One region of the Sphaerimonospora mesophila genome, then DNA from elsewhere that is predicted to be linked to it. Evidence: riboswitches for the same ligand, from Rfam matches in the RefSeq annotation. Region 1 holds a riboswitch; each other region holds the start of a gene.
What was found. A riboswitch is a leader RNA that binds a small molecule or an ion and turns the genes downstream of it on or off. The one in region 1 is predicted to bind thiamine pyrophosphate.
Positions count from the first base shown of each region.

Region 2: it holds a riboswitch for thiamine pyrophosphate, as region 1 does, so the genes downstream of both, thiO (glycine oxidase ThiO) here and AP234_RS18385 (cytosine permease) in region 1, are expected to answer to the same signal.
Region 3: it holds a riboswitch for thiamine pyrophosphate, as region 1 does, so the genes downstream of both, thiC (phosphomethylpyrimidine synthase ThiC) here and AP234_RS18385 (cytosine permease) in region 1, are expected to answer to the same signal.

Region 1 covers NZ_BCBX01000037.1:139,090-146,080, reverse strand. Annotated here, with positions in the region: gene AP234_RS18415 (LCP family protein) at 47-1,363, shown strand; gene AP234_RS38715 (GPP34 family phosphoprotein) at 1,395-1,526, opposite strand; gene AP234_RS18410 (TenA family protein) at 1,591-2,199, shown strand; gene AP234_RS18405 (DNA-formamidopyrimidine glycosylase family protein) at 2,228-3,106, shown strand; gene AP234_RS18400 (cupin domain-containing protein) at 3,107-3,481, opposite strand; gene AP234_RS18395 (MarR family transcriptional regulator) at 3,557-4,015, shown strand; gene AP234_RS18390 (rhodanese-like domain-containing protein) at 4,159-4,482, shown strand; TPP riboswitch at 4,842-4,967, shown strand; gene AP234_RS18385 (cytosine permease) at 4,958-6,325, shown strand; gene AP234_RS18380 (hypothetical protein) at 6,627-6,980, shown strand.
Region 2 covers NZ_BCBX01000060.1:2,032-9,022, reverse strand. Annotated here, with positions in the region: gene AP234_RS32485 (polyprenyl synthetase family protein) at 1-385, shown strand, start outside; gene thiE (thiamine phosphate synthase) at 417-1,058, opposite strand; gene AP234_RS32475 (Rv2175c family DNA-binding protein) at 1,070-1,444, opposite strand; gene AP234_RS32470 (FAD-dependent oxidoreductase) at 1,488-2,672, opposite strand; TPP riboswitch at 2,762-2,874, shown strand; gene thiO (glycine oxidase ThiO) at 2,874-4,016, shown strand; gene thiS (sulfur carrier protein ThiS) at 4,013-4,213, shown strand; gene AP234_RS32455 (thiazole synthase) at 4,210-4,977, shown strand; gene pknB (Stk1 family PASTA domain-containing Ser/Thr kinase) at 5,053-6,991, shown strand, end outside.
Region 3 covers NZ_BCBX01000031.1:213,545-220,535, forward strand. Annotated here, with positions in the region: gene AP234_RS05340 (putative protein N(5)-glutamine methyltransferase) at 1-380, opposite strand, end outside; gene thiC (phosphomethylpyrimidine synthase ThiC) at 599-2,185, opposite strand; TPP riboswitch at 2,274-2,389, opposite strand; gene AP234_RS05350 (ion transporter) at 2,481-3,308, opposite strand; gene AP234_RS05355 (SRPBCC family protein) at 3,545-4,390, opposite strand; gene AP234_RS05360 (ArsR/SmtB family transcription factor) at 4,383-4,955, opposite strand; gene AP234_RS05365 (cytochrome c biogenesis CcdA family protein) at 5,188-6,060, opposite strand; gene AP234_RS05370 (thioredoxin domain-containing protein) at 6,057-6,845, opposite strand; gene AP234_RS37065 (hypothetical protein) at 6,893-6,991, opposite strand, start outside.

The DNA.
Region 1 (6,991 bases):
AGGACAAAGCCGGGGGCGGGCGGCACGATGCCGTTCGGGTGCGAGCGTGGGAGTCACATTGGCCGAGGACGACGAGGCGACCCGGGCGATCCGGCGGCAGCCGGGGACGCCCCCGCCCGCGGCGGCCGGTCGGCCGCCCGCCTGGCAGCCGTCCCCCGCGCCGACGCCCCCCGCGCGTTCGGCGTTTCCCGCGCCGGGACCACCGGGTGATCTCCGTCACGACCGCCAGGAGCGCCGGGACAACACGATCCCGAGGATCAGGTCCAAGGTGTACGGCAAGCCCCGGTCCGGCCAGGCACCGGTACGGCCACTCGGTGGCGACGGTGGCGACGGTGGCGGTGGTAGCGGTGGCGGTGGCGGTGGCCGTGGAGGTGGCGGTCACGACGATCAGCGTGCGCGTGACGGCGGACGGCGCCGGCCGATAGGGAAGATCATCTTCAGGATCGTGGCCGCCCTGCTCGTCCTCCTGATCGTCGCCGCCATCGGCCTGTACTTCTGGATCGGCGGCCGGCTCAAGCACACCGAGGCGCTCACCGACTACAGCGGGCGGCCCGCCGAGACCCCCGGGCAGGACTGGCTGCTGGTCGGCTCCGACAGCCGGGCCGGTCTGACGAAGGCGCAGCGCAGGAAGCTCGCCACCGGCAAGGCCGTCGGCAAGCGGACCGACACGATGATGCTGCTCCACATCCCGGAGAGCGGCCGGCCGACCCTGGTCAGCCTGCCCCGCGACTCGTACGTCCCCATCGAGGGTCACGGCAGCGACAAGCTCAACGCGGCGTACGCCTTCGGCGGGCCGGAGCTGCTGACGAGGACCGTCGAACGGGTCACCGGCATCCGGATCGACCACTACATGGAGATCGGCTTCGGGGGCTTCGTCGGCATCGTCGACGCCATCGGCGGGGTCAACATCTGCGTGAAGCAGAACATCAAGGACCCGAAGGCCGGCATCAACCTGAAGAAGGGCTGCCAGGACATGGACGGCGGCACCGCGCTCGGCTACGTCCGGACGCGGGCGACGGGGGCCATCCCCGACTTCGACCGCACCCAGCGCCAGCGCCAGTTCTTCTCCGCCGTGGTGCAGAAGGCCGCGTCCCCCGGCACGCTGCTGAACCCGTTCACCTCGGTGCCGCTCGGGCTGAGCGCGGCCGACTCGGTCGAGGTCGACTCCGGCACCGGCCTGTTCGACCTGCTGTCGGTCGGCCTGGCCATGCGGGAGGGCCCGATCACCACGGCGGTCCCGATCGGGTCACTGCCGACGATCAACGGCGCCGCGGTGGTGAAGTGGGACAGGGAGAAGGCGCTGCGCCTGTTCAACGCCCTTGCGGAGGACAAGCCCGTCCCCAAGGACGTCATCACCAAGTGAGACCGGGCGACCGTCGCGCCGGCGATCACCGCTACCGTGACGGCCGCCTGGACCGGGCGAGGACGGCCCCCGCCACCGCGGCGTCGAGCTCCACCGAACCGACCAGCGGCCTACCGGTGTCGTCACGGTAGGCCGGCAGGAGGACTTCCTCCGCGATCGTCAACGTTCGCGTCGCACGATGGAGCCTAATGTCCGGGTCATCGCACCGTGCGGCCACAATGGGGCTTATGGGGATCTCTGCGGAACTTCATGCCATCGGGCGGCCGATGCTCGACGCCCAGCTCGCCCACCCGACCGTACGCGGCATCGCGGCAGGTGACCTGCCCGAGCCGGTGTTCCGGTCCTGGCTGGAGCAGGACTACCTGTATCTGCTCGACTACGTGCGGGTCTTCTCCCGGCTGGCCTGGCAGGCTCCGGACAACCACCTCGGCGACCTCGTCGATCTCGCGTACTCGACCTGGCACGACGAGCTCGACCTGCACCGTTCGTTGTCCGCCGAATTCGGCGCGGATCTCGAAGGCGCGAAGAAGGGGCCGGCCTGCGTCGCCTACACGTCGTTCCTGCTGGAGTCGGCGGCGAACTACGCCGAGGGCCTGGCCGCGCTCTACCCCTGCGCCTGGGGATATTCCACCCTCGGCCGGATCCTCGCCGAGAACCCGCCCGCCGAGCCGCGCTACAAGCGGTGGGTGGACACCTACGCCGATCCCGGCTTCGCGGCACTGGCCGTACGCATCGCGGAGATGATCGACGAGATCGAACCCGAGCCGGAGCGGACCAAGGAGCTGTTCGTCCAGGCCATGAACCACGAGCTCGCCTTCTGGGACGTTCCCGTGTAGGCGGACCCCCTCGGGTTACCGTGGACACATGCCGGAGCTGCCCGAGGTCGAGGCCCTTGCCGAGTTCCTGCGCGAGCATGCCGTCGGACACGCCGTCGTGGGTGTGGACGTGGTGGCGTTCCAGGCGCTGAAGACCGTCGACCCGCCCGTCACGGCGCTGGGCGGCCTGACCGTCACCGGGGCGGGCCGCCACGGCAAGTTCCTCGACCTCGACTGCGACGGGCTGCACCTCGTCACGCATCTCGCCCGGGGCGGCTGGCTGCGCTGGCGCGACGACCTCACGGGCGCGAAACCGGTGCGCCCCGGCAAGGGTCCGCTCGCGGTGCGGGTACGGCTCTCGCCCGCCGAGGACGGCCGGGCCCCGGGATTCGAGCTCACCGAGGCGGGCACCCAGAAACGGCTGGCCGTCTATGTGGTGAGAAATCCGGATGAGGTGCCGGGGATAGCGAGCCTCGGCCCGGACCCCCTCGCCGACGACTTCACCGTCGAGACGCTCGCCTCGATCGTCGGCGGGAGCCGTACCCAGATCAAGGGGCTGCTGCGCGACCAGAAGGTGATCGCCGGCATCGGCAACGCGTACTCGGACGAGGTGCTGCACGTGGCGCGGATGTCGCCGTTCAAGATCGCGGCAACGCTGACCGACGACCAGGTGGCGGACCTGCACACGGCCATCGTGACGACCCTCCGTGACGCGGTCGGCCGGGCCAGGGGCCTGGCGGCCAAGGATCTCAAGTCCGAGAAGAAGTCGGGCCTGCGGGTGCACGGCCGTACGGGCCAGGCGTGCCCGGTCTGCGGCGACACGATCCGCGAGGTGTCGTTCGCCGACTCGGCGTTGCAGTACTGCCCGACCTGTCAGACCGGTGGCAAGCCCCTCGCGGACCGCCGCCTGTCGCGGCTGCTCAAATGATCAGACGGACCACGGCGGGGTGATCTTCTCATCGCCGATGAGGCCCTGCACTCCGGCAGTGGTGCAGCAGACGAACTCGGCGGGCGCCACGTCCGAGGCGTTGCCGATCCGGCCGAGAGTGTTCGCCGGGAAGATGATGACGTCTCCGGGGCCCGCTTCACAGGTCCGCCCGTCGATCACGCCTCGCACGGTGCCCCTGATGACGAGCAGCACCTCCTCATGGGTCAGGGTGTGCGCGGATCCCGTCCGGCCCGGCGGCAGTTCGGCCCGCCAGACGGCGAGTTCCTCGGTGCCCCGGGACGGTACGGCGAGCGGGCGGAAGGTGACTCCGTCGAACTCGAACGCGGGCGCGTCGGCCCCCTTGGCCACGGGCATGAATACCTCCTAAAATGGTCAATCAAGCTGACGATAAAGTAAACCAAGTTGACCATATGGTCAAGGGGATTGACGATGAAGCGCAGGCGAGGCGAGATCCCGCTGCTCATGGCGATGGCGTATCGGATCATGATCGACGATCTGCACGCCCAGATCGAGGCGGAAGGCGGCGACCCCCTGCGTCCGGCCCATGGGTACACGTTCAAGTTCCTGCTCGACCGCGATGACGCGACCACCGTCGACCTGGCCGACCACCTCGGCATCACCAAGCAGGCCGCATCCAAGATCGTGGAAGAGCTGGAGCAGTGGGGATACGTGACGCGCCGCCCGCACCCGACCGACCGGCGAGCCCGGGCGCTCGGCCTCACCCCGAAGGGACAGGAGTACGTCGAGCGCGCGAACGAACTGCGGGGCCGGACCGAGGATCGCTGGGCGGCCCTCATCGGATCCGACCGGCTCGACCAGATCTACGAGGACCTGTGCGCCCTCGTGGACTCGGCGGGCGGGCGCACCCCGCCACGGCCCGTCTGGTAGCCGCCCACCGGCTCGTCCACAGCCCGCGAAGTAATCCACAGGCTGTGGACAACCTGCTCGTGACGAGATCGGCGGAGACATGCCGGCGCCGTCTCCGCCGGGACACCGCCCGAACATCTCCTGAGACCGGCGAGAATGAGCGCATGATGGTGCCGGAAATCGCGGCGAACGCCGTACCCGAGAACGCATATCTGCTGGACGTCCGCGAGATCGACGAGTGGCAGGCGGGACACGCGCCGCATGCCGTCCACATTCCCCTGGGCCATCTTCAGGCCCGGGTCGACGAGCTTCCCCAGGGCGACACGGTCTATGTGATCTGCCGTGTGGGCGGCAGGTCCGCCCAGGCCGCCATGTGGCTCAACCACATCGGCAGAAAGGCGATCAACGTCGACGGCGGCATGCAGTCATGGGCCGCCGCCGGCCGCTCCATGGTCAGCGAGACCGGCACACCCCCCTACGTCGCCTAGAAGTCTCCACGGATCAGCCCCCCAAACCCTCGCCGTGATCTCGCAAAAGCTTGCAGCGATGTCCTACGACCTGCACAAACCCCTTTCGTGATCTTGCACTTTCTCGCAGGGAGCGCGCCCCACCTGCAACGGAGCCTTCCGTGATCTTGCAGTGCAAGATCACGGAAGGTGTTCATGCAGGCAGCCCACCATGGATGCGAGTTTCTGCAAGATCACGACAAGGAAGTGTGCAGGTAGACGGGCAAGCTTGACAGTATTCGCAAGATCACGCGGTGGGGTTGGGGGATCACGCGGTGGGGGTCGCGAGGGGGGTGAGGTTCAAATTGGGACAAAGGGATGCCATAATCCCGGTTTGACAGCTGAATAACCGCGGGAGCTCGGGCGTGACCGGGCTGAGAGGGCGGCTCCTCGAGACGAGAGGCGTGCCGCCGACCGCCTGAACCTGTCCGGATAATGCCGGCGTAGGGAGCGTGCGATGACGTCCGCCCATGTCGAACCCGATGGTCTCGTCGACCCCGAGCGGTCCGAGGTCCCCCTGACCCTCGACGAGGAGGCCCCCAAGACGCTGGGGCTGCTCGACCAGGGGGCGTTCTGGGCGAACCTCGGCGTGAGCCTTCTCGGCTTCTCCGGGGCGCTGTTCCTGCTCGACCCGCTCGGCGGCAAGCCGGTGACGCTCACGGCGGCGCTGCTCGCCGCCGTCATCGGCAGCCTGATCGGGACTGTCATGGTCGGGCTGGCCGCGATCCCCGGCACCCGGACGGGCAAGCCGGCGATGGTGCTGCTCCGGGGGCTCTTCGGGGCACGGCTGTCGTACATCCCGACCGTGCTCAACATCGTGCAGATGCTCGGCTGGGGGGCCTTCGAGCTGTGGGTCATCGCCATCGGCGCACAGGCGATCTTCGGTACGGCCGTGCCGTACAGCGTGTGGGTGATCGTGGCCGGGGTGGTCACGATCGCGCTCACGATCCGCCCGCTGGGGGCGCTGCGGCTGCTGCGTCGCTACGTCACGGTCGGGGTCGTGATCTCCATGATCTGGCTGGCCGTCGCGCTGGTGGCCAAGGGACCGACGCTCGCGGACGGCGGCTCCTGGGAGGCGTTCGCGCCGGCCGTCGACTACGTGATCGCGCTGTCGGTCTCCTGGGTGCCGATGGCCGCCGACATCGCCCGGCACTCCAGGTCGAGCGGCGCTGCGTTCACCGGGGTGGTCGGTGGCTACACCATCGCGCAGGTCGCCTGCCTCGCCCTGGGCATCGCCGCGCTCGCGCTGGTCGGAAACGACGTGGACAGGGTCTGGGACCCGTTCGTGGCCGCGCCGCTCGGCGGGCTGTTCTTCGGCATCCTCGTGCTGCGCGAGGTGGACCAGTCGTTCGCGAACGTCTACTCCACCACGATGTCCATCCAGAACCTCGCGCCGCGCTGGGACCGGCGGGTGGTCTCGGTCGTGATCGGGGTGTTCACGATCGGGATCGCGCTGCTCGCCGACGTGAACTCCTACGGCGCGTTCCTCAGCGTGATCGGCGCGGTCTTCGTCCCGATGTTCGCGGTCCTCGTGGTCGACTACTTCCTTCTCAGGGGCGCCTCGCGCTGGAACACCGCCGGTGACGCGCCCGCCCGCTGGTCGATGATCGTCCCGTGGATCCTCGGGTTCGTCGCCTTCTGGATCGTCACCGCGCCCCCCGAGGAGATGAGCTGGTGGGACCGCGCCTGGGTGGAGGTGCGCGAGGCCATCGGGTTCGTCCACCAGCCGTGGATGAGCGCCACGCTCGCCGCGTTCCTCGCCGCCGCCCTGGTGACGCTGCTCCTCCACCCGATCACCCGCCGCCAGCACCGCAGCGCCGCGTGACCCTGTAGGCGGAGCCGCCACAGGGCTTGTCGCCCTCTCGGCAAACCGCGACGGGCCGCCCCTGACAGACGGAAACCAGCGCCCAAAAGGGTGGGATGGGAACCATTCAGCCAGCTCATCGCCTAATCGTTAGGAAAAACGTCTTACCTCTTACTAAAGACCATAACCAAGTCAAGATCTTGAAAAGGGGGCGATCGGTCCGGCAGGCTGTGGAACGAGACAAGCCGATAGGGCCACGGGCGGGACCCTTGCCAAAGAACTCCGCCCGTGACCCGACTTCGAACAAGAGGAGTGTACGCGCATGCGCACCAGACTCGCCATGGCCGCTGCGGCCTGTTCGCTGGCCGCCTTCAGCTTCACAGCGGCTCCCGCGACAGCCACCCCCGATCCCCTACCGTCGTCCGACGCTGCAGTCTCATCCAGCTCCGACGCCGGCATCATGGCCATCCCGCCTGGCTGCGCCGCTTGGATGGACTACACCGACCGAGGCCGGGCGCACATCAACTGCGGCTCACAGAATGTCGATGTACGCGTAACCGTCAAGTGCAACAACGGTAAGACCTACAACAGCAGCCCCTACTGGCGCTACCAGTCCAACAGGGCTGAATGTCCGGTCGGCATCGGCGCCATCGCAATGAGCGGCGACACCAGGTAGAGCTAGTCATA
Region 2 (6,991 bases), on a different contig from region 1:
GTACGGCAGGCAGATCGGCATCGCCTTCCAACTCCGCGACGACATCCTCGGCGTCTTCGGCGACCCCGCCGAGACCGGCAAACCCGCCGGGGACGATCTGCGCGAGGGCAAGCGGACCATGCTCATCGCCCGGGCTCTCGCCGAGGCGTCGGACGCGCAGGCCGAGGCCGTACGCAGCCTTCTCGGCGCCCCGGACCTCGACGAGGCGGGCGTCGAGCGGCTCAGGTCGGTCATCGAGGACACCGGCGCCCTCGCCGCCTGCGAGGGCATGATCAAGAGCTACCTCGACGACGCGCTGCACACACTGGACCAGGCCCCGATCGACGAGACGGCTCGTACGGCACTGGCCGCCCTGGCGGTCGCCGCCACGGCCCGGCGCACCTGAACGCCTGCGTACGCCGGGCCGGGCGGGCCCGTCAGATCTCGGCCTTGTCCAGCCTGGCGCTGAACTCCGCGGCCGCCGCCCCCGGGTCGTCGGCCTCGGTGATCGCCCGGACCACCACGACGCGGCGGGCGCCATACGCCATGACCTCGTCGAGATTGCCCAGGTCGATGCCGCCGATGCCGAACCACGGCCGTGCCGTATCGAGACCGGCGGCGTGCGCGAGCAGCTCCGGGCCCGGGGCCGACCGCCCCGGTTTGGTGGGCGTCGGCCAGACCGGTCCGCAGCAGAAGTAGTCCACCCCGGGCTCGGCCGCGGCGGCGGAGGCCTCCGCCGCCGAGTGCGTCGACATGCCGATCAACACCTCCGGCCCGAGGATGTCCCGGGCGAGCGGCACCGGGAGGTCGCCCTGGCCGAGATGGAGGATGTCCGGCCGGGCGGCGTACGCGACGTCCGCCCGGTCGTTCACCGCGAGCAGCGCACCGTGCCTGTCGCAGGCGTCCCGGAACACCTCGAGAAGTCCGAGCTCCTCGCCCGCCTCCAGGCCCTTCTCCCTGAGCTGGACGATGTCGACACCGCCGGCGAGGACCGCGTCGAGGAACTCCGCCAGGTCGCCGCGGTCTCGCCTGCCGTCAGTACAGAGATAGAGCCTGGCCCGCGCGAGCCGCTCTCTGATATCGGTCAACGTCAGAACCCGAGCGCCTGGGCCCTGCGCTTGACCTCGGTGTGCCGGCCCGCCCTGATCGCGTCGATCGGCGACCCGGGGAGCGAGTCGTCCGGGGTGAACAGCCAGCGGATCGACTCGACCGGGTCGTACCCGGCGTCGGCCAGGACGGTCAGCGTGCCGGGAAGCCCCTTCAGCACGTCACCGTCGGCGATGAACGCCGCCGGCACCTGTGGCTCGCCGCCGCCCCTGCGGACGCCGACGAGCTTCTTGTCCTTGAGAAGTTGCTTGGTGCGGCCGATCGTGAGCCCCAGGCTCTGCGCGGCCTCTGAGAGGAGGAGCCATTCCCCCACGAGCTGGTCGGTTTCCGGGTCGATCTGTGCAACAGTAAGTGTCACGAAACCACCATTACCACAGGCAGGCGGCCGCGAAACACCTCGATTAGTTCAGGATGCAGTCGCGGAGCGGTACGGCCGGATCGGCCAGCCTGACCGGATCGACCTTGCGGCCGCCCTCGACGATGCGACGGCCCTGGACCACGTCGCGCGGACGGTCCACGGTGAGGAGGGCCGTCAGCCTGTCTTCCCTGGTCAGCCAGCACACCGTCCACTTCGCGTCGGTGTGGGGGTCGCCGCGCCGCAGCAGCCGTACGGCCGGGCCGTGCTGCGGGTGCCCGGCGAACTGGACCATCCTGCCGAACTGCTCTGACCAGAAGTACGGCACGGGGTCATAGACCGCCTCCTCCCCCAGCAGCGTGGCCGCCGCCGTGTCCGGGGCGCTGAGGGCGGTGTCCCAGTGCTCGACCCGCAGCCGCCGCCGGAACCTGCGCGACCACCAGTTCGCGCAGTCGCCGACCGCGACCACGCCGGGCAGCGCCGTCTTCAGGTGCTCGTCGACGAGCACGCCGTTGTCCAGTTCGACACCCGATCCCTTCAGCCACCCGACAGCGGGGCGCACGCCGACACCGGTCACCACGACGTCGGCCTTGACCCGGGCGCCCGACATGAGCGTGACGCCGCCGGAGTCGACCGTGCCGACCATCGCGCCGAGCCGCAGCTCCACGCCCGCCTCGGCGTACCAGGGGATGGTGTGGCCGCCGACGTCGGGGCCGAGGGCGGCGGCGAGCGGCGTCTCGCCGGCCTCGATCACGGTCACCGCACAGCCGGCCCTGGCCGCCGCCGTCGCCACCTCGGCGCCGATCCAGCCGGCGCCGATCACCGCGACCCGGGCCCCGGCGACCAGCCGCTCGCGCAGCGCGATCGCGTCGTCGATGGTGCGCAGCACGTGCTGGCGGCCCTCACCGCGCAGCCGGATCGGCGCCGCGCCGGTGGCGATGACGAGGCCGTCGTAGTCCACCTCGCCCTCGGTCGTCTCCACCACGCCATCGCGCAGGCCCTTCGCCGCGGCGCCCAGGCACAGCCGTACGTCCAGCGCGTCGAGATCGGAGTCGACGACGGTCGAGTCCGTCTCGCCGAGCAGCACCGCCTTCGACAGCGGCGGCCTGTCATAGGGGCGGTGCCGTTCCTGGCCGATCAACGTGATCCGCCCGGCGTACCCCTGGGCGCGCAGCGCCTCGATGCTCCGTACGCCGGCCAGACCGGCCCCCACAACCACGACGTGATCCACATCTTGACCATAGATTGTCAACCCCGGCGCACGCCAATCCCGATCTGGTAACGAGTTGGGCAACTGCTAGGGTTGGGGACGCAAGAGGACGTAAGACGCGCGGGAGCCCGGCGGTCCGGGCTGAGAGGAGAGCGGAAGGCTCTCGACCGCCAGAGAACCTGATCCGGGTAATGCCGGCGAAGGGAGCGGATGGTGCCGAGCGTGGAAGTCACACCGGAGGCGACGTCGGCCGCGGACGTGATCGTGGTGGGCGGCGGTGTCGAGGGTCTGTCGGTCGCCTGGCGTGCAGCCCGGCGGGGGATGTCCGTCGCGGTCGTGGATCCGGACCCCGGCAGCGGCGCGACGCACGCGGCGGCCGGGATGCTCGCCCCGGTGAGCGAGGTCACCTACACCGAGGAGCCGCAGCTACGGCTCGGCCTCGCCTCGCTGGCGCTGTGGCCGTCGTTCCGCGACGAGCTGGAGGACGACAGCGGTGTCGGGCTCGACTACCGCTCCGACGGCACGCTGAAGATCGCCTACAGCGCCGACGACATGGCCGTACTGGACGAGCTCGCGACCTTCGAGCAGACGCTCGGCCTGCGGGTGGAGCGGCTGACCGGACGCGAGTGCCGGAAGCTGGAGCCGATGCTCTCGCCGTCGATCCGCGGCGGCATGCTGGCCCGCGACGACGCCTGGGTCAACCCCCGCCTGGTGGCGCGGGCCCTGCTCGCCGCGCTGGACAGGAACGGCGGCACGCTCATCGCCGAGCGGGCCGTCGAGCTCACCCCGCGGGGGGTGCGGCTGGCCTCCGGCACGGTGGCCGCCGCGCCGCGCGTCGTCGTCGCGGCCGGGTCGTGGTCGTCGCGGCTGCTGCCCGGGCTGCCCGTACGGCCGGTCAAGGGCCAGATCCTGCGGCTGCGCGGCCCCGCCGACTTCCTCACCAGGTGCGTGCGCGGGCTCGTGCACGGGTCGCCCGCCTACCTGGTCCCGCGCGGCGACGGCGAGATCACGGTCGGCGCGACCGTGGAGGAGCTGGGCTTCGACGGCCGGGTGACGGCAGGAGGCGTGTACGAGCTGCTGCGCGACGCCCGTGAGCTGGTTCCGGGGCTGACCGAGCTGGAGCTCGCCGAGACGACCGTGGGCTTCCGCCCGGGCACCCCCGACAACCTGCCGCTCATCGGGCCGGTCGACGCGCCCTGGCCCGCCGGTGAGAGCCGGGAGATCGACGTGCTCGCGGCGACCGGGCACCACCGCAACGGCATCCTGCTCACTCCGATCACCGCGGCGGCCGCCGCCGCTTTTCTGACCGGCGACGCGGCGCCGGAGATCGTGAAGTTCTGCGATCCGGGGAGGTTCGCCAAATGAAGGTCACCGTCAACGGGGTCGAGACCTCGCTGGACGACGAAGCGACCGTGATCGTCGCCGTACGCACCCTGACCGCGGCGGCGGCGGGCATCGCGGTGGCGCTGAACGGCGAGGTGGTGAGCCGCGGCGCCTGGGCGACGACGCGGCTGTCCCCGGGTGACCGGGTCGAGGTGCTGACGGCGGTGCAGGGAGGATGACCACGGTGAGCGAGGACGTCTTCGTCCTGGGCGGGGAGAAGTTCGCCTCCAGGCTGATCATGGGGACGGGCGGCGCGCCCTCCCTCGAGGTGCTCGACCAGGCGCTGGAGGCGTCCGGGACCGAGCTGACCACGGTGGCGATGCGCCGGCTCGACCCCGCGGCCCGGGGCTCGGTGCTCGACGTGCTGCGGGCCCGCGGCGTCAGGCCGCTGCCGAACACGGCGGGCTGCTACACCGCCGGGGAGGCCGTGCTGACCGCCCGGCTGGGCCGCGAGGCCCTGGAGACCGACTGGGTGAAGCTGGAGGTCATCGCCGACGAGCGGACGCTGCTGCCCGACCCCATCGAGACGTTCGACGCGGCCGAGCAACTGGTCGCCGACGGGTTCACGGTGCTTCCGTACATCGGCGACGACCCGGCGCTGGCGCGGCGGCTGGAGCAGGCCGGCTGCGCCGCGGTGATGCCGCTCGGCGCGCCGATCGGCTCGGGGCTGGGCATCAGGAACCCGCACAACATCGAGTTGATCGTGGAGGCGGCCGGCGTCCCGGTGATCCTCGACGCGGGCATCGGCACGGCCAGCGACGCCGCGCTGGCGATGGAGCTGGGCTGCGACGCCGTACTGCTGGCCAGCGCGGTGACCCGGGCCCAGCGGCCCGACCTGATGGCGACCGCGATGCGGTCGGCCGTCACGGCGGGACGGCTGGCGCACCTCGCCGGGCGGATCCCCCGGCGGCGCTACGCCGAGGCCTCCTCCCCGGGATGGTGACGGCGGGCCGGGGATAGGTCTCGGTTTGGGATTACCGCGCCTTGCGAGTGGCAAAACACCCGTAAACTCAGGCGGGTGGACACGACGCTAACCGACCCGCTCATCGGGCAGCTGCTCGACGGGCGCTACCGCGTCGAGTCCCGGATCGCCCGGGGCGGCATGGCCTCCGTCTACCTGGCCCTGGACGTCCGGCTCGAGCGCACGGTGGCCGTCAAGGTGATGCACCGCTCGCTCGCCGAGGACCCCCAGTTCGTCCGGCGTTTCATCGGCGAGGCCAAGTCGGTGGCCGGGCTGTCGCACCCCAACATCGTGCAGGTCTTCGACCAGGGCACCGACGGGGCGCACGTCTACCTGTCGATGGAGTACGTCCCCGGCCGGACGCTCCGCGACGTCCTGCGCGAGCGCGAGCGGCTGCCGGCCCGCGAGGCGCTGGAGATGGTCATCCCGGTGCTGGCCGCGCTCGGCTCGGCCCACCAGGCGGGGCTCATCCACCGCGACGTCAAACCGGAGAACGTGCTGCTGGCCGACGACGGCCGGGTGAAGGTCGTCGACTTCGGCCTGGCCCGCGCCATCGAGGCGACCAACCAGACCAAGACCAGCATGATGATCGGCACCATCGGCTACATGTCGCCCGAGCAGGTGACCACCGGCCAGGCCGACGCGCGCAGCGACGTGTACGCCGCGGGCATCCTGCTGTTCGAGCTGCTCACCGGGCGGCAGCCGTACGCGGGCGAGTCGCCGATGTCGATCGCCTACCGGCACGTCCACGACAACGTCCCCGCGCCCTCGTCGATCGCGCCGGACGTGCCGCCGTCGCTCGACGCGCTCGTCGCGGCGGCCACGGACAGGGACCCGGCCCGGCGCCCGGCGGACGCCAACGCCATGCTGATCGCGGCCGTGGAGACGCACCGGGGGATCCCCCGGACGGGTCACACCGCCCAGCACAGGGTGCACCACACGGGCGGGCACCCCGGTTCTCCCACCGGTACGCCCTCCGGCCCGTTCGGCTCGCTCGGCTCGCAGCCGGGGGTGTTCCAGGCGCCTCCCCCGCTCGTCTACGTCAAGGACGGAGCCGAGGACGACGCGGCCGGGCAGACCATGATCCAGCCGCTGTCGGAGCTGCCGACGGGGACGCGCGGATCGGCCGGGATCTCCGCCAAGACCCGGCGCCGGACCCTGCGGCCCAACTGGTTCATCGTCGGCCTGGCGCTCGTGATGGTCGCCGGGATCGCGTTCAGCGGCTGGTGGTTCTCCCAGAGCCGCACGGTGAAGGTGCCCGACCTGGTCGGGCAGAACATCGTGCTGGCCAGGCAGGCCGCGCTGAACGCCGGTTTCGAGGTGAAGGTCGGGCAGGCCAGATTCGACGACAAGGTGGAGAAGGACAACGTCCTCGACACCGAGCCTGGGCCGGGCGCCGAGGTCGACAGGGGGTCGGTGCTGACGCTGATCCCCTCTGCCGGTCCCGAGACCGTCCCGGTGCCCAATGTCGCCAACCTCAGCGAAGCCGAGGCCCGGACGAAGATCTCCGAGGCGGGCCTGGCCGTCGGGCGGGTGAGCAAGAACCAGAGCGACACCGTGCCCCGTGGGCAGGTCATCGGCACCAACCCGGCCGTCGGCAAACGCGTCAAGAAGGGCGGCAGCGTCAACCTGGTGATCAGCCTCGGCCTGCTCATGCCGGACGTCAGCCAGATGATGCGCGACCAGGCCGAGAAGTTCCTGCGCGACAAGGGCTTCAACGTCCAGGTCGACGAGACCGACAACAGCGCCCCGCGCGGCACGGTGATCGCTCAGGACCCGGTCGGTGGCACACCGGTCACGGCCGGGGACAGCGTCCGGCTGACGGTCTCCAAGGGACCGGACGAGGGCTGGCACTGGCCCTGGGAGAACGACGACTCCGAGTCCTCCCCCGACTTCGTGGTGGTGCCCGATGTCCGGTTTCGGGCGTTGAAAGACGCCCAGCGCGAGCTGAAGGCTGCCGGTTTCCAGGTCAAGGTACGCAAGCTCGTCGGCACCC
Region 3 (6,991 bases), on a different contig from region 1:
TGAGCCGTGCCCGCCGCCGCTGCCAGCGCGGCCCCTATGGCGCCGGAGCCGCAGCACAGGTCGACCACCACGGGCCGGGTGCGGGCGGGCAGGCCGCGGATGAGCGCGATCGCCTGGCGTGCGAGGAACTCGGTGCGGCGGCGGGGGACGAACACCCCTGGCTCCACCGCCATCCGCAGGCCGCAGAACTCCGCCCAGCCCACGACGTGTTCGAGGGGGAGACCGGACGCTCGCCGCGCCACCATCGCGGCCAGCTCGTCCGGTGTACGCGCGGCGCGGACGAGCAGACCCGCCTCGTCCTCGGCGAAGACACAGCCGGCCGACCGGAGCCTGGCCACGATCTCGGACATGGGGAGCAGGGGAGAAGAGGAACCCGACATAGGGCGCCTTTCGGAATGCCGTGGGGCTCCGATCGCCTACGCGGGGCGAGGGGAGGGGAGCACCCGACCCGATCTGACGGAAATGGGGCTCACCTCCTCGGGACGATCACTTGCGAGGCGCAAACGCTATCAGAGGCGGTCACGGCCCCCGGCGGCCGGCCCGTCGTACGGCCCGTCATACGGCTCGGCGGGCCGTACGACGGGCAACGGCGACCGGTTCAGGGCCGATCGGTGATCGGGACGTAAACGGCGCCGCCCTGGTCGCGGAACTGGGCGGACTTCTCGGCCATCCCCGCCGTGAGCGCCTCCGACTCCGTCAGCCCCCGCTCGGCGGCGAACCGCCGAAGGTCATGGCTGATCTTCATGGAGCAGAACTTCGGACCGCACATGGAGCAGAAGTGCGCGGTCTTGGCGGGTGCGGCCGGGAGCGTCTCGTCGTGGAACGACCGGGCCGTGTCGGGGTCGAGCGACAGGTCGAACTGGTCCTCCCAGCGGAACTCGAACCTCGCCTCCGACAGCGCGTCGTCCCACGCCTGGGCCAGCGGATGGCCCTTGGCCAGGTCGGCGGCGTGCGCCGCGATCTTGTAGGTGATCACGCCGGTCTTCACGTCGTCCCTGTCGGGCAGGCCGAGGTGCTCCTTGGGAGTGACGTAGCACAGCATGGCCGTGCCGTACCAGCCGATCATGGCGGCGCCGATGCCGGAGGTGATGTGGTCGTAGCCGGGGGCGATGTCGGTGACCAGCGGCCCGAGCGTGTAGAAGGGGGCGTCGTCGCACAGCTCGCGCTGCAGCTCCACATTCTCCTTGATCTTGTGCATCGGCACGTGACCGGGGCCCTCGATCATCACCTGCACGTCGTGCTCCCGGGCGATCGCGGTCAGTTCACCCAGTGTGCGCAGCTCGGCGAACTGGGCCTCGTCGTTGGCGTCGGCGATCGAGCCCGGCCGCAGCCCGTCGCCGAGGGAGAACGCCACGTCGTAGGCGGCGAGGATCTCGCACATCTCCGCGAAGTGCTCGTACAGGAAGCTCTCCCGGTGATGTGCCAGGCACCACGCCGCCATGATCGACCCGCCGCGCGAGACGATGCCGGTCTTGCGGCGGGTGGTCAGCGGCACGTACGCCAGGCGGACCCCGGCGTGCACGGTCATGTAGTCGACGCCCTGCTCGCACTGCTCGATCAGGGTGTCGCGGTACACCTCCCACGACAGGTCGGCGGCCACCCCGCCCACCTTCTCCAGTGCCTGGTAGATGGGTACGGTCCCGATCGGCACGGGGGAGTTACGGATGATCCACTCGCGGGTGGTGTGGATGTCCCGGCCGGTGGACAGGTCCATGACCGTGTCGGCGCCCCAGCGGGTGGCCCAGGTCATCTTCTCCACCTCCTCCTCGATGGAGGAGGTGACCGCCGAGTTGCCGATGTTGGCGTTGATCTTCACGAGGAAGTCGCGGCCGATGATCATCGGTTCGCTTTCGGGGTGGTTGACGTTGGCCGGGATGATGGCCCGTCCCGCGGCCACCTTCTCCCGGACGAACTCGGGGCTCACCCCCTCCCTGACCGCGACGAACTCCATCTCCCGGGTGATCACGCCGCGCCGAGCGTAGGCGAGCTGGGTCACCGGCGCGCCGGTCGCGCGCAGCGCCCGGCCCGGGCCGCCCGGGGCGACGTCGCCGCGTTCGCGGATCCACTCCTCGCGTAGCCGTGGCAGTCCCCGGCCGAGGTCGGTGGTGACGGCCGGGTCGGTGTACGGCCCGGAGGTGTCGTAGAGCCGTACCCGTTCGCCGTTGGACAGCAGGACCTCGCGCATCGGCACCCGCAGATCACCCACGTGGACCTTGGCGAAACGGGGCCCGGAAGGACGGCCTTCGGAAGGACGAGACCTGGAAGAACGCGCGTCGCTCATCTGCGCAACTCCCTTCGCCGGCATTACCCGGAGCAGGTTCTGGCGGTCGGCGGCTGATCGATAGCCGTCCTCTCAGCCCGGTCACACCGGGCTCCCGCGTCGGACGGCGTCACCGTAACCCGGCTCCGGATGACGCGCAAGGGCGTGATCGCCTTACCTGCACGCCATCGCGGCCATGTCCACCGGCAGCGGTCTCCGGTCAATCCCCGCGCGCGTGGTCGGCGGGGTCCGGCAGGACCGCGGCCAGCCGGTCGATCTTCTCGTTGAGCGCCCGGATCTCTTTCATCACCGCGATGTGCTGCTCCAGCTCCAGCGCCTGGTCCTCCTCCCACCGGACGGCGTTGACCTCCTGCTCCATCGCGGAGACGATCACGCCGATGAGCAGGTTGAGGACGAAGAACGCCGAGACCACGATGAAGCCGGCGAAGAAGACCCAGGCCAGCGGCTCGGTGGCCATCACGTCCTCGGCGACCTGCGGCCAGTTCTCCACGGTGAGCACCGTGAACATCGTGAACAGCGACTTTCCGAGGTTCCCGAAGTGCTGCGGCGCCGCCTCACGGAAGAGCCGTTCGCCGATGACGGCGGCGACGTACAGCAACAGCAGCAGCAGGACCAGGATGGAGGCCAGCCCCGGAATCGCGGTGAACAGCGCCGAGACCACGCGGCGCATGTTGGGGACCACGGAGACCAGCCGCAGGACGCGCAGGAACCGGAACAGCCGCAGGATCGACATCGACTGCGAGGCCGGGACGAGCGCCGCCCCGACGACGATCAGGTCGAACCAGCTCCACGGGTCGCGGAAGAACGCCTTCCCCTTCGCGGAGATCCGCAGGACCATCTCCACCACGAAGATCGCCGTGATGGCGTGGTCGATCAGGAAGAAGGCCGTCGAGTATCGGCCCGTCGGGTCGGCGGAGGACTCCAACCCGAGGGTGATCCCGTTCAGCGTGATCACGGCGATGACGGTGCGTTGGAACGCCGGAGCATCCACCACGGTGCGGAGCCGTTCACGTGAGAAAGCGGGCAAGCCGAAACTCCTGGGGGCGAGATTCCTTGATCGCCCGAAATCCTACGTTGCCCGTGCCGCCGGCCGTGGTGCGGGCCCGGGCCGGGCGGCCGCCACAGGGCCCGTTCCCGCAGGGAGCGGCGGTCGTCGCGGATGATGGTCACGTGCTCTTCGACGTCCTGGGCCGGAGACGCGAATCGGAGCCCCCGGACCCAGGTGATCGGTCCTCTCGCTCGTCTTTATGCGTTCAGCCCGGATCAGGGCGCCTCTGCCAGCAGGATCGGGCGCCAGTCGTCCAGCTCGTGGAAGCGGCGCAGCTCGGCCACGCCGGCCAGCCAGCCACCCCAGCCGGCGTACGGCGGACGGGTCTCGTCGAAGCCACTCGACACGAACGTGAGCCTGGTGTGGCCCTCCGAGCCCTCCAGCTCCCAGGACATGACACCCGCGGAGCCCCAGTCGACGGAGATCGAACGGCCGGGGTCGAGATCGATGATCTTGGCGGGCTGCGGGTCGTTGTCGATGCCGCCCATCGCGAAGCGGCCGCCGACCTGCGGCTCGATCTCGATCGGGAAGCCGAACCACGCGCTGACCTCGGCGGAGTCGATCAAGGAGTGGTACACCTTCTCGACGGGGGCGGCGATGACGACCTCGCCCCGCAGCACCGGGTCGGTGAAGTCGCAGCGGGGGCCGATCTCGCGGCCCTCCACGTAGTCGGCCAGGTTGGCGAGCGCCTGGCACCAGAAGGTCTGCAGGACCCCGCGGATGCTGCTTCCGCTGATCATCTCCTGGTAGTCGAAGTGGCTCTGCGAGAGGGTCAGGATGGTCGACTCCGGACCGTCCTCCGCCAGGGTGATCTCCACGGTGGTCTCCACGCCGTCGAGTGACCAGGCCAGCCGCAGCGTTCGGTCGTCGGCGTGCAGCAGCCGCTGGTGGGGCGCGTCGCCCTCGGGGGTGTAGCGCCCCCAGAACTCGTACCGCTCCGGCAGGTCCACCTCGGCGTGCTCGGCCAGCCAGACGCGCAGCGCCGCCGGGTCGGTGAGTGCCTGGTGGACGTCCTTGACCGGGGCGGCCAGGCGGGCGTGGAGCGTCATCGGCTCAGTCATCGGTCTCTCCTTGGGGATGGGGCTTCGGGTAGCAGGCCACGGCGAGTTTGAAGGCGTCGCCCTCGGCTCCGCCGTAACGGGTGAAGATCGTCTGTAGTGCGGACCTCAGGTCGGCCAGGAACTCCTGGCGGCGCTCGGCCGGGACGCGGATCTCGCCGGACACGCCGATGGAGGGCAGCTCCGGCGCGTCGCGGTCGAGCGCCGCGATGTCGGACTGGACCTCCTCCACCAGGTCGAGCAGGTAGCCCAGGCTCAGCTCGTCCTGGGGCCGGCGCAGCCCGCCGACCCGGCCGACCAGCCGGGGCGACAGCCAGTACGAGCGGGCGCAGGCCCGATAGATGCCCTCGTGGATGCCGCGCACCCGCCGCTCGGACACCTGCTCGACCAGTCCCGCCTCGACCAGGCGTTTGACGTGGTAGTAGACGCGCTGCGGCGTCTGATCCAGCCGGGCCGCGACCTCTGTGCAGGTGCGTGGCTCGGCCAGCTGCCGCAGCACCTCGATGCGCTGCGGCTTGAGCAGTGCCTCGGCCTGCTCGATCTGTTCCAGGTACAGGACGTCTCTCATCGCAAAAACAAGCTTGTACGTAAAAAAGCATTTTGTCAATGGCTCACGCGAGGATCGGCAAGGCTCGCGCCGACCCGCAATGAGGACGCGGAACTCGACGCTGACGGCGACGGCCGATCAGGTAGCCGGTCTCGGCCGTGTCGCCCGCCGGCTCGATGGCTTCGTCGTACGCCGCGCGCGACTTCTGACCACTGCCCCGCCGACCGGCAGGTCGGTCAGCGGGGGAGGAGATTCACCGTGAGGATTTCTCGCCCGGCTCGGTCACCTCGTCCGTTCCGCCCGACGAGGGGGCGGAGCGGCGGAAGCGGACGACCAGGATCACCGCGGCGATGACGGCGGCGGCGAGCAGGAGGACCGCTGCGTCGGAGACACCGGAGGAGATCCGGCTCACCCACTGCTCGGCGGCGTACTCCGCGTCCACCCCCAGGAGCCCGGGGAGGGCCGAGGCCCCGTCGAAGAGCAAGAACAGCACTCCGAGGAGGATGAAGAAGACCCCGGACAGCAGCGAGTTGGTGTGCAGGTGCAGCGGCCCCAGGCGGAAGCCCCGCCCCCGGAGCCAGCGCCTGCCGCCCAGGTGGAACCGGTCCCACATCAGCGCGAGCAGGAACATCGGGAAGGCCATGCCGAGCGCGTAGACGGCCAGCAGCGCCCCGCCGTACACCGGGTCGCCGCCGATCGCGGACACGGCCAGCACGCTGCCGAGGACGGGCCCGGCACAGAACCCGGCCAGGCCGTACACCGTGCCGAGCACGTAGACCGACCCCGCCGATCCGGGTCGGATGCCGGCCGCCTTCTCCTGCATGCGGCGCGAGGCGAAGCCGAGCCCCAGCACCTGGGCGACGCCCAGGGCGATGACCGTCCAGCCGCCGATGGCCACGAGCAGGTCGCGGTGGCCGTAGAACAGCCGCCCGGCCAGCGATCCGGCCGCGCCGAGGGGCACCAGGGTGGTGCACAGCCCGGCATAGAAGAGCAGCGTACGGCCGAGCAGCCTTGCCGGGGTGCCGAAGGCGTAGGCGAAGAAGGCGGGCAGCAGGAGAGCGCTGCACGGACTGAGCAGCGCGAGCAGCCCACCGAGGAACGCGGCCAGATACCCGATGTCGGTCATTGCCCCGTCGCCTCCGGCGCCGACGTCACCGTGGGCTTGCCGGCGGTCGACCTGGCCTGCTCGATGGCGGCCTCGAAGACCTCCAGCGGCTGGGCGCCCAAGATGGGCTGCGTGTTGACCAGGAACGCCGGGGTGCTGGTCACCCCGATCGCGTATCCCTCCTGGCTGTCGCGGTCGATGGCGTCCTTGGCCGCCTTGCTCTCCATGTCCGTGCGGAAGCGGCCGAGATCGGGCACGCCCGCCTCGCGAGCCATCTTCTCCAGCTTGCCGGGGGCGAAGGCGCCGCTGTTGAGCTTGCGCTCCTTCGCGAAGGCGATGCCGTAGAACTCCCAGAACCTGCCCTGCTGGGCGGCGGCGTATCCGGCACGGGCGGCGGCCGTCGATTCCTCACCGAAGATCGGGAAACTGCGCCATTCGATGCGAAGCGTGCCGTCCTGCACGTACTTCATCAGCCGAGGGTGGGTGTCTCGCGCGAACTTTCCGCAGTACGCACACTGGAAGTCGGCGTACTCGATCATGACGACGGGCGCGTCCGCGCGCCCCACGGCGCTGCCGTCGTCGGCGTCACGCCGGGCCAGGGCGAGCAACGCCCTTTCCAACTCCGGCGACATCTGCGTCTGCGCACCGTCGGTCGCCGAGGTGGAAGGGGTGGCGACCGGCGCGTTCGAGGGACCGCCGGGGGTCGCGGTGAGTGAGGCTAGACCAAGGATGAGGACGGCGAAGATGACGACCGCGGCGACGATGGTTCCGCGGGTTCTGCCGCCGCCGGAGGTGGTGCTGGACACGGGATGCTCCTGATGAGACGAGAGGAAAGCGGTGGATCGGTCGCCGTTCACTGCTGATCGGGACCGGTGAACGGCGTCGGTACGGCAGGCGGCGTCGGCTGTGCCGTACGGTCCGCTTGGCCGGACGGGTGGTGAACCGTCGAGCG